Regions from separate parts of the Mesorhizobium sp. M1027 genome, predicted to be linked through region 1. Evidence: predicted binding sites of a transcription regulator. Region 1 holds the regulator's gene; each other region holds the start of a gene.

Region 1 (5,132 bases):
GGCTGCCGCGTTTTTCCCCATCGCGCGTGCTTTCGAGCGTGAGCCCGTAAGTGCCGCACTTTGCCTCGACAAGCTCGATGAACAGATCCGCCAGCGCGATGCTCTTCTTGCGCACCGCCGTCATGTCGACATCGTTCCAGATGTCGAGCGCGCCCTTCAGCGTGCGCATCGACAGGACCGGCTGGGTGCCGCACAGAAACCGGCGGATGCCGGTGCCGGCCGCATAGCCTGGCTCGAAGGCGAAGGGCCGTGCATGGCCCCACCAGCCGGTGAGCGGCTGCTGGATGTCGGAAAGATGCCGCTCAGCCACATAGATGAAGGCAGGCGCGCCCGGGCCGCCATTCAGATATTTGTAGGTGCAGCCAACGGCAAAATCGGCGTTTGCCTTGTCGAGCTCGACTGGCATCGCGCCGGCGGTGTGGCAGAGATCCCAGACGATCATCGCCCCGGCTTCCTGAGCCCTGCGCGTCAGCGTCGGCATGTCGCGCAGTTCGCCCGACTTGTAGTTGACGTGGTTGACCAGCACCACCGCGGTGCGTTCGTCGATCAGCTCTTCGATGGTCGGCGCGTCGACCCCCGAGAGGCGCAGCAGCGCATCTTTTCGCGTCGAAACCACACCCTCAGCCATGTAGAGGTCTGTCGGAAAACTATCGCCCTCGGCGACGATGACCTGCCGCTCCGGTCGCATGGCCATGGCGGCGTGCAGCAGCTTGTAGATGTTGACCGACGTCGTATCGCAGACCACCGTCTGGCCGACCGCGGCACCGATCAGGCGCCCTAGCTGGTCGCCAAGTTCAAGCGGCATGTTGAACCAGCCGGCCGTGTTCCATGCGCGGATGAGATCATGCGACCATTCTTCGGTCGCGGCCTTGTACAATTCATCGAAAGCGGCACGTGAAGCAGCTCCTAGCGAATTGCCGTCGAGATAGATCACTCCTTGCGGCAAGACAAAGCGGTCGCGCATCGCGCCCAGCGGATCCGCGGCATCCATCGCCTTTACGGCCACGAGATCGGGAATTCCCGTCATGATTTGCCTGCTCCCCCAAAAAATCCAACGCAACGCCGGACACGCATCAACTGTTCTTCTGTTCTTCTATTACCTGGTTGCGCGTGCAAGGCTCCACCGGCGAGAAGCAGCCTGACCAGGCGGTGGAAACCTGGAGTTAGCCCGAGGTTGGCGTTTTGAGTTCGTTTCGTTCACGGCGCATTGACCAAACCGCACAGTCGATAGGGGTTCACTTCCGTGCCCTTTGCCGACCGACGGCCGATGCCAGTACCGCCTTCTAGGAGGCCAGAACGGCGCAAACGAAAGCAGAATCAAGGCGATGAGGCTCGCGGCGGCGAAAATACGGTACGCCGGTAGGGGACGTCGTTTGTTTCCCGAGCCTTAACGCATTCATTAAACTTTAAACAGTTGCGGAACACAACTGGAACAGATAGTGTCTGTTCTGGGTTTGTTTTCTGATTCTGTTGGGGGTCGCTATGCTGACACGCAAACAACACGAACTGCTTATGTTCATCCACGAAAGGTTGAAGGAAAGCGGTATCCCACCGTCCTTCGACGAGATGAAGGAAGCGCTCGACCTGGCTTCCAAATCCGGAATCCACCGACTGATTACGGCGCTGGAGGAGCGCGGCTTCATTCGCCGTTTGCCCAACCGGGCCCGTGCGCTGGAGGTACTACGCCTGCCTGACTCGATCGCCCCCGGCCTCAATGCGGCACGCAAGTTCTCGCCGAGTGTCATCCAGGGCAGTCTTGGGCAAGGTGCCCCTCGGCAGGGCAAGCCCACATCGTCGCGCGTCCCTGCAGCCGGCAATGACGACGATGTCGTCGCCGCCGTTTCGATCCCGGTAATGGGCCGCATCGCCGCTGGTGTGCCGATCGATGCTATCCAGCACCAGACGCATTCGATTTCGGTGCCGCCGGATATGATCATGGGCGGCGAGCATTATGCGCTCGAGGTCAAAGGCGATTCGATGATCGAGGCTGGCATTTTCGACGGCGACACGGTGATCATCCGCAACGCCGATACGGCGAGCCCCGGTGAGATCGTGGTGGCCTTGGTCGACGAGGAGGAAGCGACGCTGAAGCGGTTCCGCCGCAAGGGCGCCTCGATCGCCCTGGAGGCCGCCAATCCGGCCTACGAGACGCGCATCTTCGGACCAGACAGGGTCAAGGTGCAGGGCAAGCTCGTTGGGCTGATCCGCCGCTACTGAGTTGCGCCCTTGGTGCCGGCTTTTGGATTGTCGGCTCTGCGGTATGGCGGCAGGCCGCGCGCCGCGCGTGAAAATTTCCGCTGCACGTGCCAGGGCCGGTATGATTTTTCGACGGCGAAGCGGATTTCGGCGCGTGTTGCCGCTTGTGGATCGAAATAGACGGCCGCACTTCCCGCGCGCGCCAGTTGCCGTTTGGTGACGACGAGGACCAGCCGGTCGTAGTAGCAGGGATTATGGGCGGTGGCGTCGTCGATGACGATCAAGCTGGCGAAGGCGCAGGCTGGCCGTGCGGTATCGCGGTCCTTGGCTTGCGCAATGATCGCGCCGGATGGATGCCTGGCGAGGCAGAGACCGTCCGTGCAAATGAACGGCATGCCCGGCGGTAGGTCGGCCGGATCGGCAATGTCGAATTGCGGATCGTTCTTTCCAGGTGTTTCCGGCGCGACGATAGCCTCTGATGTGAGCGCGCGTTTCCAGTTGTCGATCGTGAACTCATTCGGGCGTGCCCGGTTGACGGCGAGCTCACCGCTGCCGATCGGCAGCGCGACCAGCCGTGCGTCCTCCGAGATCAATACGTCGGGTACGCGCGTCTGCGTTGTCGTTAGCAAGCCGGCGAGCGCAAAAGGAAGTGCCGCGAGCCGCAACCAGGTCGTCGCCATGCTGGCAATGACGAGGGCGATCGTCACCAAAAGGACAGATCTCAGCGAAATCAGTCCGACCGCATCGATCGGCGAGCGCTCGGAGATCCACCCGGACAGGGCGATCATCGCCGTCAGCCCTTTGCCCATCACGTATAGGAAAGGCCCATCCGCGCCGAACGGCATCGCCAGCGCACTGAGGACGGCGAAGGGCATGACGACCAGTGAGACGATGGGCATGATGGCCAGATTGGCGAACAGGCTGAGCGGCGCCACGCGCTGGAAATGCCATATGGCGAAAAGCGCCGTGGCGCTCCCTGCAATGATCGAGGTCATCGCCAGGCCGCCCATGCCCAGCAGGACCTTTCGCGTGGCGAGGCGTAGCGGCGACCGCCGCGGCGGCGGCGTGGTGGCCCTGCCGGCGCGGTAGTCGGACCAGCCGGCATAGGCGCCGACAAGGGCCGCCGTCGCGGCGAAGGACATCTGGAAGCTCGGACCGACCACCTCGTGCGGCGACACCACGATGACCGCGATGGCCGAGATCGCCAGGTTGCGCATGGTGAGCGCGGCCCGGTCGAACAGCACGGCGATAAGCATCACCGCCAGCATGATGAAGCTGCGTTCGGCCGCTACCACAATGCCGGAAAAGACGAGGTAGGCCGCAATCGAAAAAAGCGCGGCGGCTGCGGCATATTTCTTGACCGGCCGTCGCGATGAGAAGTCGGGAAACAGCGCAAAGGCGCCGCGTAGCAGCGCCATGATGGTGCCGGCGACCAACGCCATATGCAGCCCCGAGATGGAGATGATGTGGTAGATGCCTGTACGCCGCATCGCTTCGTTGATCTCCTCGGGAATGCCGGCGCGCACGCCAACGATCAGCGCAGCAGCAATCTCGCCCTCGGCGCCGCCGATGCGGCTGCGGATATGGTCGGCGATGGATTCGCGCGCGTCTTCGATCGCGGAAGAAAGCCGCGCGGCAAGCGGCATGCTGCCCGAAGCCACGACTTTCGGATTGCCGAGAAAGAAGCCGCTGCCGCCGATACCGGCGAAATAGCTGTCGAAGGAGAAATCATAGCTGTCGGGCCGCACCGGGCCGGTCGGCGGCAGCAGCCGCACATAGCCGGTGATCTCGGAACCAGCGGCCAGCTCAGCCGGTATCTTCATCGCCGAAATGCGGACCCGTTCCGGCATGTAGCGCAGCGTCGGCCTGGCGGTTGAGATCACATCGATTGTCAGTCTGATGCGGCCGCTCGCCATGGGCTCGTACGATACGACACGACCCGTCAGCCGCGTCGAGATTTCGGAACCGAGCATATGCGTCCCGACACGCCAGGTCTCGAACTTGGCGGCAAGCACGCCAAGCGCGCAGAGCAGCGCCACCATGAAGCACAGGCGGGTCCTGGGCCATGACCGCGAGATGACGGCACAAAGGGCCGCGAGGAGCACGATTGCGATCGGCTGCGGAAAGGCCGGCTCCACCGACAGCGCGAAATATACGACCACCCCGCATGCGAGGAACACCGGCACCAGCAGGAAGGCGACGCCACGGTCGAGTTCCAGGCCGGCTGCCGAGGTTACGCTGTTGCGGATGCGGGATGGTGACGGGAGGCGGAAACGCCGGCGTAGGCGCACGATGGGCTCGGACGCAGGCACCGGAACCGTTGCTGGGTCGCTGGCCGGCAGCGACGGAGCATCGAAGCGCGGAGCGGGCAGCAATGCCGATACCGGCAGGGCAGGCGGGGGAGCGGCAAACAGCAAGCGTTCGCTGACGCCGCTACCAGCGTCCTCGCCCTCGCCCGCACCACGGCCTCGCACAGCCATCGGGTCTGCCTCTTGCGCCCTCGACCTCCTATGCTACATGAACGCGCAACGCGCGAAAGTCCGCAAACCCACTTCCTTGGCCCGCCTGAGAGTTCCATGCCCGATAAGGTCGTCACCCGTTTTGCCCCCTCGCCCACCGGTTATCTGCATATTGGCGGCGCGCGCACGGCGCTGTTCAACTGGCTGTATGCCAAGCACACAGGCGGCACGATGCTGCTGCGCATCGAAGACACCGACCGCGAGCGCTCCACCGATGCGGCAACCGCAGCCATTCTCGACGGGCTTTCCTGGCTTGGCCTGACATGGGACGGTGAGCCGGTGTCGCAGTTCGAGCGTGCGCCGCGCCATCGCGAGGTGGCCGAGGAGCTCGTTCGCATGGGCAAGGCCTATTATTGTTATGCGACGCCTGCCGAGCTGGAAGCAATGCGCGAGAGCGCACGGGCCAAGGGGCTGCCT
Region 2 (5,132 bases), on a different contig from region 1:
CGCGGACCTCCGGGTCGATGCGCAGCGCCGCCAGCGGCAAGGGCGCGAGAAGCGCTTCCTCCTCGCCATCGGGCACGATGCGGTCGCCGGCAAACCGCGCCGCCGCCCAGGCAGCACCAGGCGTGGCGGCAAGCCCGGCGCGGACATCGAAGCCCTGATGGAAAAAACGCGCCAGGATATCGTCCAGCATCGAGCGTTCGCCGCCGAAAAGATGGGTGCAGCCGGTGACGTCGAGATAGAGACCGTCGGTCCCGTCGAGCGCCACCAGCGGGGTATAGCGGTCGCACCAGTCGGCGAGGCCTTCGAGCAGGCGCCGGTCGGCCTCCGGATCGGCCTCCACGATGTCGATCGAGGGATGCATGGCGCATGCGTCGGCTATGCCCATGCCGCGCTTCAGATTAAGCGCCTCAGCCCGTTCGTCGAGGGCGGCGATGCGCTGGGTGTTCCCTTGGCGATGGCTGATCACCAGCGGCAGGTGATCCGAGGGCCGGGAACGCCAGGACCGCCCCAGACGCTGCCGCAGGATCCTCTCGGCGGCGAGATGCGGAAACCACAGGGACAGGATTCTTTGGCCGTTCTGGGGCCGATTCCTGAGACCTTCCTTGCTCGCCCCGTCTTTCTTCGAATATGCGTTCATCGGGGTTCCACTCCAGTGTGAATTGTCCGGGCAAGGCCGTGCGGCTCTTGCCGATGGCGACGGTGAAGGCGGGCCGGCCGATCGAGCCGGCGAGCGGCCCGGCGATTGTCTGGCGCGCTGCCGCCGGTGCCGCCGACAGGATGAGGCGGACGGGCGCTGCCGTCGGCTCGGGCTCGCCGGCCTGGCGCAGCAGGAACAGCGGCCGGCCGGCACTCTGCGCCCGGGCGTGCAACCGCCGCGTCGCGGTGAGATCCAGCCGCTGCGGGCTGCCGCGGATTTCGAGGATGACAGCGGCCAACGCCGTCATCCGGGCAGCCTCCTCGGCGACCCACAGCGCATCGAGCAGCCTTGGCGCCTCGGAAAACAGCAATTGTTCCGGCTCGATGCCGAAAAAGGCGTGAAGCCCCCTGGCGTAGGGGAAGCCGGCCTCGCGGAAAACCTCGGATGTGCCGATCCACAGCACCGGCAGTCGCGGGCCCTGGCTGAGGATCAGGCTGACGAGCGCGAGCACAAAGCCGGCGACGGCCCCGGCATCGCGCGTCGCGGCGCCATGAAACTCGCTCAGCGCCGCCTTCGGCAGGCCACCGCTCAGCGCAGCATCGAGGCGCTCCGCGCCGGTGGACAAAAACGCATCCTGCGAAGCCACGGCGAGGCCGCGCCGGACAATAATTAGATTTCGAGGCAATGTCAGAGTCTGGGGGCTGACATCCGCATCAACGGCGGCTGCGCCGGCCGACGCCTCCAGACGCTCGGACAGCGTTCCCTCGATCTTCGCAATCTGGCGGCGCAGGGCAAAAACAGTCTCCCGCGCCACGGCGCTTGTCGCCATGACGGTCAGCTTCCACTCACATTGTTCCTGTTATGTTCCTATAGATTCCAGAGGCCGGCCAAAGAGTCAAGCGGAGTCATGGGGAATTTATTCCTGTAGTGGGGGCGTGGCACGGTCACCCCAGCCCGGCCATTTGCCGAGTCCGGCTCGAAAGCCTATATGCCGGGATCAAAGGAAAAAGCATGGCTCGCATCTACCAAACACGCATCTGGCACGACCAGCTTTCGCCAACGATGGAGGAAATCGAGCTCCTGGCGCTGGAGGCCTACGCCCATCTGCCGGAAGACTTTCGCAAGTTGACCGGCGAGATCGTCATTCAGATCGCCGAATTCCCGACCGACGAGATCATGGACGACCTTTCGCTGGAAACGCCCTTCGACCTGTTGGGGCTGTTCGAGGGGCGCGGCATCGCCGAGCGCTGGAATCCGCAGACCGGCGAAGGGCCGAACCGCATCACGCTCTATCGTCGCGCCATCCTCGACTACTGGGCCGAGAACGAGGAAACGCTGGGCGACATCGTCACCCATGTGCTGATCCACGAGATCGGCCACCATTTCGGCCTGTCGGACGACGATATGGAGAAGATCGAAGAGGCAGCGGAGTGAGCGACCCCGCTCCTCGTCATCCTGGGGCGGAGCAAGGAGCGAAGCGACGCGGCGCAGACCCCAGGATCCATGCCGTGATGGTGGTGCAGTGCTCCGGCGGTGCAGAACCGAACGCCCATCATCCCATTCTGGGTAACGGGGGTGGTAGATCACACTAATCCTGATCCGCCGTGCCCTTCGGCAGAGGTAACGGCATGGATCCTAGGGTACTCCGCGACGTCGCTTCGCGACTGCTACGCCCTAGATGACGAAGGACGAGCGCTTCGGCGAACCTCCCTACCAATCGCTGAGCTTGGTGTCGGGGCCGTATTCCTGGCCCTCGATGTCCTTCACCACGGCCTGGCCGCAGCGCATGGTCCTGGCTTCCTTGTCATAGGCATAGGTCGGCGAGCCGAACAGGTGCCAGCCCTTGTTCAGCGCCGCCGTCACCTTGTGGCAGAAACTGGCATCGTCCGGGCCGGACAGAAAGCGGTAGAGTTTCATTCTTCAATCCTGTTGTCAGTTACGATAATCATGCGCGAACAGCGGCGGCCTTCGCCAGCAGTTTTTCGGCCTGCGCCAGATGCAGCCGCTCGACCATTTTTCCGTTCAGCGCAATCACCGCCTTGCCGGCATTTGCGGCAAGCGCGAAGGCTTCCTTGATCGCGCGCGCCTCGGCCAATGCGTCAGGCGTCGGTGCAAAAGCGCGGTTCGCCGCCTCGATCTGGGTTGGATGGATCAGCGACTTGCCGTCAAAACCCATGGCGGCCGCTTCCGTGCACTCGCGCGCAAACCCGTCCATATCGCGAAAATCATTGAAGACGCCATCGAGCAGGTCGAGGCCGCCGGCACGCGCCGCGAGCACCATTTGCATCAGCCATGGCACGAGATAGCGCCGATCGGGCGTGGCGAGAATGCCGGTGTCTTTGACCAGATCGTTCGTTCCGGCAACGAAACAAACCAGGCGCGAGGCCGGGTCACGACCGAGCTCGGCAATCGGCCCGATATTGAGCAGCGCCTTGGGCGTCTCGATCATCGCCCATAATTTGACCTCGTCCGCGATAAAATTGTCGTCGAGCACGTCGCCGGCCTCGAGGATGTCGCGCGGCGTGTCGACCTTGGGCAGCAGGATGGCGTCGGGCGTGCATTTTGCCGCGGCCAGCAGGTCGTCGGCGCCCCATTCGCTCGACAGCGCATTGATGCGCAACACCATTTCGCGGCGCCGGTTGGAACGGCCGGCGAAAATCGCCGCCAGTTTTTCGCGCGCGGAAAGCTTGTCGGCCGGGGCGACGGCGTCCTCGAGATCGATGACGACGGCATCGCAGGTCAGCGACGGGATCTTGGCCAGCGCCTCGTCGTTCGAGGCCGGAACGTAAAGCACCGAGCGGCGCGGGCGGTAGCTTTCGGTGATCATGTTCGATCTATGCCGCCTGCAGCCAGCCGAGGCAAGCCGTGCATAAAAACTGCACGTAATTTCGGAAAATCTCCTCGTCTCCGCCCCGCTTGCCACCCGGCAGAATGCGACAAGGGCGGCATGCAAGAGCAAACGAACTCCCGTTGGTCCGTGCCGTACCGGCTTCGCCGCGAAAGCTGGTGGCTCGTCGATCCGCCCCAGACTTTGGCAACTCTCCTCCCTTTCGTCCGCAAGTCCCTGCCCACCAGCCGCATCAAAGCCGCCGAGAAAGCCCGATCATGACAGTATTCCTCTCGGCGGCGCCGAGCTATTGCAGCCGCTTCCGCGTTGCCGTCCTGCTCGTCGCGTTGGCCGATTTCTTCTTCTATGGCCAACCGGCGGGCATCACGCTTTTCCTGTTCGGCGTTGCGATTGCCGCGGCGAGCATGGCTCTCCATCCTCTCGGCGTCTTCAAGGATGGCAAGTTCTTGCTCAAGCCGGTTGCGCTGCTTGCGGGGCTGCTGCCGCTCGTGGAAAATGTCAGCGCACTGTCCGTCTCCATTGCGCTGGCGGCGATGGCCGTCTTAGTGCTTTCGCTGGGAGGGCGATTGCGACACGGGCTTGCCCGCGTTGCCGGCCAGCTTTTGACCTTCCTGCTCGCAGCGCCTTTTCGGTTCATCGGCGATTTCTTCCGCTGGCGCACGGCGGCGCGGCGGCTTGGCAGGCGGCGCGTGCGCCTTGCGGCGATCGCCGTCTGGGTCATGCCGCTGAGCCTCGGCGCAGTGTTTCTCGCGCTGTTCGGCGCCGCCAATCCGGTCATCGAATACTGGTTTTCGCTGATTGACCTCTTCGCCCTGCTCAACCTCATGCAGCTGCCGCGTCTTGCCTTCTGGCTGTCCGTGCTCGTCGGCGTATGGGCCTTTCTGCGGCCGCGCCTGCCGCGGTTTCTCCGCCGCCGCAGGGTGTCGCCAGCCAGCGCAGCGGCGACGCCGGCCACCAGGACGACGATCGAGGACATCGTCTTCGGCAAGGCCGCTATCCTCCGCGCGCTCGTCGTCTTCAACATCCTTTTCGCGGTGCAGAGCGCACTCGACGCCACCTATCTGTGGGGCGGCATCGCGCTTCCCGACGGGCTGACCTATGCCGCCTACGCGCATCGCGGCGCCTACCCGCTGATTGTCACGGCACTGCTGGCCGCCGGCTTTGTGCTGGCGGCGCTACGGCCGGGAAGCGCGACCTCCGGCGATCCGCTCATCCGCCGGCTGGTCTATGCCTGGGTGGCGCAGAACATACTCCTGGTCATCTCGTCGATCCTGCGGCTCGATCTCTATATCGGCATCTATGCGCTGACCTACTGGCGTGTCGCCGCCTTCGTCTGGATGGGGCTGGTGGCAGCGGGCCTTGCCCTGATCATCGCCCGCATCGCGCGCGGAAAATCCAACGAATGGCTGCTTTCCGCCAATCTTCTGACGCTATCGGCGACGCTCTATGCCTGCTCGTTCATCAACTTTGCCGCGCTGATCGCCAACTACAATGTCGACCATTCCTTCGAAATGACCGGCCAAGGCACCCAGCTCGACGTCTGGTACCTGCGCTCGCTCGGGCCCGGCGCCTTGCCGGCACTCGATCGTTTCGTCCACCACCAGAGCAGGACGGTCTCCGCGCAGGATGCCTCCATCCGCGAACTCG
Region 3 (5,132 bases), 180 kb from region 1:
GTCGTCGACGGCATCGAGCACAACATACCGTTCCTGGCGGCGCTGATGCAGCATCCGCGCTGGCGGGAAGGGCGGCTATCGACGGCGTTCATCGCCGAGGAGTATCCCGACGGCTTCGCGCCCATTGTGCCGAACAGCGAAGAAAACGCGGTGCTGGCCGCGATCGCAACCGCGGTCGAACTGCTGCGCCGCGACCGGCTCGACCGGCTGGGCGGGCGGCTGGCGCCGCATTCGGGCGCCTTGAAACGCGACTGGGTGGTGAAGATCGGCCGGGATTATCTTTCGGTTGCCATCGTCGAAGGGATGATTTCCATTCCGATGGAGCTCGACCTCACAATCGACGGTGGCAAGGCACTGACCGTGGCATCCGACTGGCGGCCGGGCGATCTCATCTGGCGCGGCACGGTCGGCGGCCGCAAGGTCGCGGCGCAGGTCAGGCCGGTGCTGAACGGGTTCCGCATCGCCTGGAAAGGCATCTCGGTGACAGCCCGCGCCATGCTGCCGCGCACTGCCGAGCTCGAAAGGCTGATGCCGGAAAAAGTGGCGCCGGATACCTCGAAGATGCTGCTTTGCCCGATGCCCGGCCTCGTCGTGTCGATCGCCGTTGCCGAGGGGCAGGAGGTCAAGGCCGGCGAGACGCTTGCCGTGGTCGAAGCGATGAAGATGGAGAACGTGCTGCGCGCCGAGCGCGACCTCATCGTCTCGAAGCTCAACGCCAAGCCCGGCGACAGCCTTGCCGTCGATGCGGTGATCATGGAATTCGCGTGAGGCTGTAATCTGCTTGAGGTTGGTGGGACAAAGGGGAGCGAAGGAACGCGATCCTGCAATTGGTTGAGCACGCTCGCTTGAGGAGGGACAAGGCGAGGGGCGTGCGGAATTCGCTTTTTTTGCCCTCACAACGTATTTTGTTCTTGCTTTGTGCCGGCAGCTATGCTACTAATTTGGATATGGTGCTAAATGGCCCCAACGACCCGCCCGCTGTGGCGGGTTTTGTGTTTCCGGCCTGAGGTTGGCGGGACTGCGCCCCTCTCTGTCCTGCCGGACATCTCCCCCACGAGGGGGGAGATCGGCAGCTTCGGCGGTTGCTCTAAACGTCCAAAGCTCCAATCGCTTCTGCTGGACTCATGTTATCTGCTGCCGGACAATACATCTTGATCGACTGAGTCCCTGTGAGGCGGCGCGAAAAAACCATGGCGGATGAGAGACTTCCACGCGATCCCTTGCTGCGCGAGGCCTATGCAAAGGCATCGCGGGCAGAGGCGGAGGCGCGTCGGTTCATTCATCTGCGCGTGCATTCGGCCTATTCGCTACTCGAAGGTGCCTTGCAGCTCGGCAAGATCGTCGGCCATGCGGTGCAGGACGAATGCCCGGCAATCGCCGTCACCGACACCAACAACCTGTTCGGTGCGCTGGAATTCGCGCAAAAGGCAGTGAAGGACGGCATACAGCCGATCATCGGCTGCCAGATCGACCTCGCCTTTTCCGGTGAGGCGAACGACAGCCAGCGCGACCGCAGGCGGCAGGGGCCGGAGATGCGGCCGGTGGTCCTGATCGCCGCCACCGAGGCCGGCTACGGCAATCTGGTCAGGCTGGTCAGCCGCGTCTACCTTGAGACACCGCCCGGCGAGGCGGTGCATCTGACGAGCGAGATGCTGCAGAGAAATTCCGACGGTCTGATCTGCCTTACCGGCGGGCCGCGCGGTCCGATCGGCAATGCCTTGAAAGAGGACCGCCGTGAACTCGCCGAGACCCGGCTGCTGGCGCTCAAGGGTCTGTTCGGCGACCGGCTCTATGTCGAACTGGAACGGGTCTCCGGCTACGACCGCGCGATCGAGCAGTCGTCGGTCGATCTCGCCTACCGCCACGATCTGCCGCTGGTTGCCACCAACGAAGCGTTTTTCTTCTCTCGTGAAGACTATGAGGCGCATGACGCCCTGATCGCCATCGCCGAAGGTTCCGTGGTTGCGGCCGATAATCGCCGCCGCCTGTCGCCCGACAATTTCCTGAGAAGCCAGGCCGACATGGCGAGGCTGTTCGCCGACCTGCCGGAAGCGATCGACAACACCGTCGAGATCGCACTGCGCTGCTCCTACTATCCGCAGACACGAAACCCGATCCTGCCGCGCTTTGCCGGCCGCGATGTCGCCGATGCCGATGCGGCGGTCAAGGCGGAGGCGCAGGAGCTTGCCAGGCAGGCGCATGAAGGGCTGGCGGCGCGGCTGGCGGCGCACGGGCCGACGCCCGGCTATACAGTCGAGCAATATCGCGAGAGGCTGGATTTCGAGCTCGGGGTCATCGAGAAGATGAAATATCCCGGCTATTTCCTGATCGTTGCCGACTTCATCAAATGGGCCAAGGCGCAAGGCATTCCGGTCGGCCCGGGCCGCGGATCAGGCGCCGGCTCGCTGGTCGCGTATTCGACGACCATCACCGACATCGATCCGCTGCGTTTTTCGCTGCTGTTCGAGCGCTTCCTCAATCCCGATCGCGTGTCGATGCCCGACTTCGACATCGACTTCTGCCAGGACCGGCGCGAGGAGGTCATCCGCTACGTCCAGCAGAAATACGGCCGCGACCAGGTCGGCCAGATCATCACCTTCGGTACCCTGCAGGCGCGCGCCGTGCTGCGCGACGTCGGCCGCGTGCTGCAGATGCCTTACGGACAGGTCGACAAGCTGAGCAAGATGGTGCCGTCGAACCCGGCCAATCCGGTCAAGCTCGCCGACGCCATCGCCAACGAGCCGCGCTTTGCCGAGGAGGCCGAGCGCGAGCCGATCGTACAGACGCTGCTCGACACGGCGCAGAAGCTGGAAGGTCTGTACCGTCACGCCTCGACTCATGCCGCCGGCATCGTCATCGGCGACCGGCCGCTGTCAGAACTGGTGCCGATGTACCGCGATCCGCGCTCGGACATGCCGGTCACCCAGTTCAACATGAAGTATGTCGAGCAGGCCGGGCTGGTGAAGTTCGACTTCCTTGGCCTGAAGACGCTGACCGTGCTGGACAGGGCGGTCAAGCTGATCCGCCGCCGCGGCATCGAGATCGATCTCGCCCACATTCCGCTCGACGACCCGGAAACCTACGCCATGCTGTCGCGCGGCGAAGTGGTCGGCGTGTTCCAGGTGGAAAGTGCCGGCATGCGCAAGGCGCTGATCGGCATGCGGCCCGACTGTATCGAGGACATCATCGCGCTGGTTGCGCTCTACCGGCCGGGACCGATGGAGAACATCCCGACCTACAACGCCAGAAAGCACGGCGAGGAGGAGATGGCGTCGATCCACCCGAAGATCGACCATCTCGTCAAGGAGACGCAAGGCGTCATCGTCTACCAGGAACAAGTGATGCAGATTGCGCAGGAGCTCTCCGGCTATTCGCTGGGCGAAGCCGATCTGCTGCGCCGCGCCATGGGCAAGAAGATCCGCGCCGAGATGGACAAGCAGCGCGAGCGCTTTGTTTCGGGCGCGGTCGAGCGCGGCGTCGGCAAGCCGCAAGCCGACTTCATCTTCGACCTGCTGGCAAAGTTTGCCGACTACGGTTTCAACAAATCGCATGCCGCCGCCTATGCCGTCGTCTCTTACCAGACCGCCTATCTGAAGGCGCATTACCCCGTCGAATTCCTGGCGGCATCGATGACGCTCGACATGGGCAATACGGACAAGCTCGCCGATTTCCGCCAGGATGCGCTGCGCCTCGGCATCGAAGTGGTGGCGCCGTCGGTGATGACGTCGTTCCGGGATTTCGAGGTCGGCGAGAATCGCATCTTCTATTCGCTGGCCGCGCTCAAGGGCGTCGGCGACGCCGCAGTCGAGCACATCGTCGCCACGCGCGGCGAAAAACCGTTCAAGAGCCTCGCCGATTTCTGCGAAAGGGTCGATCCGAAGATCGTCGGCAAACGCGTCTTCGAGAGCCTGATCATGGCCGGCGCGCTCGACTGCTTCGGTCTCGACCGGGCGGCGATGATGGCCGGCGTCGAGCGGATGATGGGGCTGGCGTCCTTGGCGCAGCAGAATGCCGTCACCGGCCAGCACGACATCTTTGGCGCCTCGCTGGGCGCACAGTCGCAGGCACTCAACTTGCCGGCGACCGACCCCTGGCTCGCCGCCGACCGCCTGCACCGTGAATTCCAGGTGGTCGGGTTCTATCTCTCGGCGCATCCGCTCGACGAATACAAGGCGGCGCTGCAGAAAATGCGGGTGCAGACCTGGGCCGAATTCTCGGCCGCCGTCAAACGCGGTGCGGCCGCCGGCCGGCTCGCCGGGACGGTGACCACCAAGCAGGAACGCAAGACGCGCACCGGCAACAAGATGGGCGTCGTGCAGTTTTCCGACACGTCCGGCCAGTATGAAGCGGTGCTGTTTTCCGAGGGACTGGCGCAATATCGCGACCTGCTCGAGCCCGGCCGCTCGGTGGTCATCACCGTTTCGGCCGAGGACAGGCCGGAAGGCGTCAATCTGCGCATCCAGACCGTGCAGTCGCTGGAAGACGAGGCAAGCCGCGTCCAGAAAGCGCTACGCATCTTCGTGCGCGACGCAGCACCGATCGGCACGCTTGCCGGCCAGCTTGCCGTCAAGGGCGAGGGACAGGTAAGCTTTGTGCTGATAAAGGACGACGGCCAGGGGGAGGTCGAGATCGAATTGCCCAGTCGTTATCGTATCTCGCCTCAGATCGCGTCAGCCATGCGCGCGGTGCCGGGCGTGGTTGAAGTGGAGCTGGTTTAAGATACCGAAACCTTCGGGTTTTGGCGATTGGGGGGCGCCATGGATGAACGCGCAGCCGCTTTCGAACTAACACGGATGGTCAACGGGTACCGCGTCTCGCAGGCGATCTCGGTCGCCGCGACGCTCGGCATCGCCGACCACATCAAGGGCGGCAAGCGCTCGGCAGCAGATCTTGCAAGCCTGACCGACACACATCCGCGCGCGCTCTATCGGTTGCTGCGGGCGCTTGCGGCGGTCGGCATATTTCACGAGGCAGAGGACGGGCAGTTCTCGCTAACGCCGCTTGGCGCCGCCTTGCGCTCCGATGCTGAGTTTTCCGCTGCACCCTGGGCCGCCTTCGTCGGAAGGCCCTATTACCGGCAAGCGTGGAGCGAACTGCTCTACAGCATCCAAACCGGCAAGAACGCATTTCGC

The links. Region 1 encodes LexA, which represses DNA repair genes until DNA is damaged. Its sites were predicted from a motif close to TGTTCNNNNTGTGTTCNG; they were not measured.
Region 2: NKH50_RS05210 (ImuA family protein) is a predicted target of LexA. The motif match lies at 1,489-1,506, and genes of this name have one in related genera.
Region 3: dnaE (DNA polymerase III subunit alpha) is a predicted target of LexA. The motif match lies at 907-924, and genes of this name have one in related genera.

Annotation. Positions count from the first base shown of each region.
Region 1 is NZ_JAMYMW010000001.1:726,302-731,433, reverse strand. It holds gene kynU (kynureninase) at 1-1,027, opposite strand, end outside; gene lexA (transcriptional repressor LexA) at 1,483-2,217, shown strand; gene NKH50_RS03475 (ComEC/Rec2 family competence protein) at 2,211-4,676, opposite strand; gene gltX (glutamate--tRNA ligase) at 4,773-5,132, shown strand, end outside.
Region 2 is NZ_JAMYMW010000002.1:147,550-152,681, forward strand. It holds gene NKH50_RS05205 (DUF6504 family protein) at 1-466, opposite strand, end outside; gene NKH50_RS05210 (ImuA family protein) at 408-1,466, opposite strand; gene NKH50_RS05215 (metallopeptidase family protein) at 1,649-2,071, shown strand; gene NKH50_RS05220 (DUF1737 domain-containing protein) at 2,348-2,554, opposite strand; gene NKH50_RS05225 (HpcH/HpaI aldolase/citrate lyase family protein) at 2,583-3,461, opposite strand; gene NKH50_RS05230 (DUF4153 domain-containing protein) at 3,743-5,132, shown strand, end outside.
Region 3 is NZ_JAMYMW010000001.1:542,336-547,467, forward strand. It holds gene NKH50_RS02590 (acetyl-CoA carboxylase biotin carboxylase subunit) at 1-768, shown strand, start outside; gene dnaE (DNA polymerase III subunit alpha) at 1,191-4,718, shown strand; gene NKH50_RS02600 (methyltransferase) at 4,758-5,132, shown strand, end outside.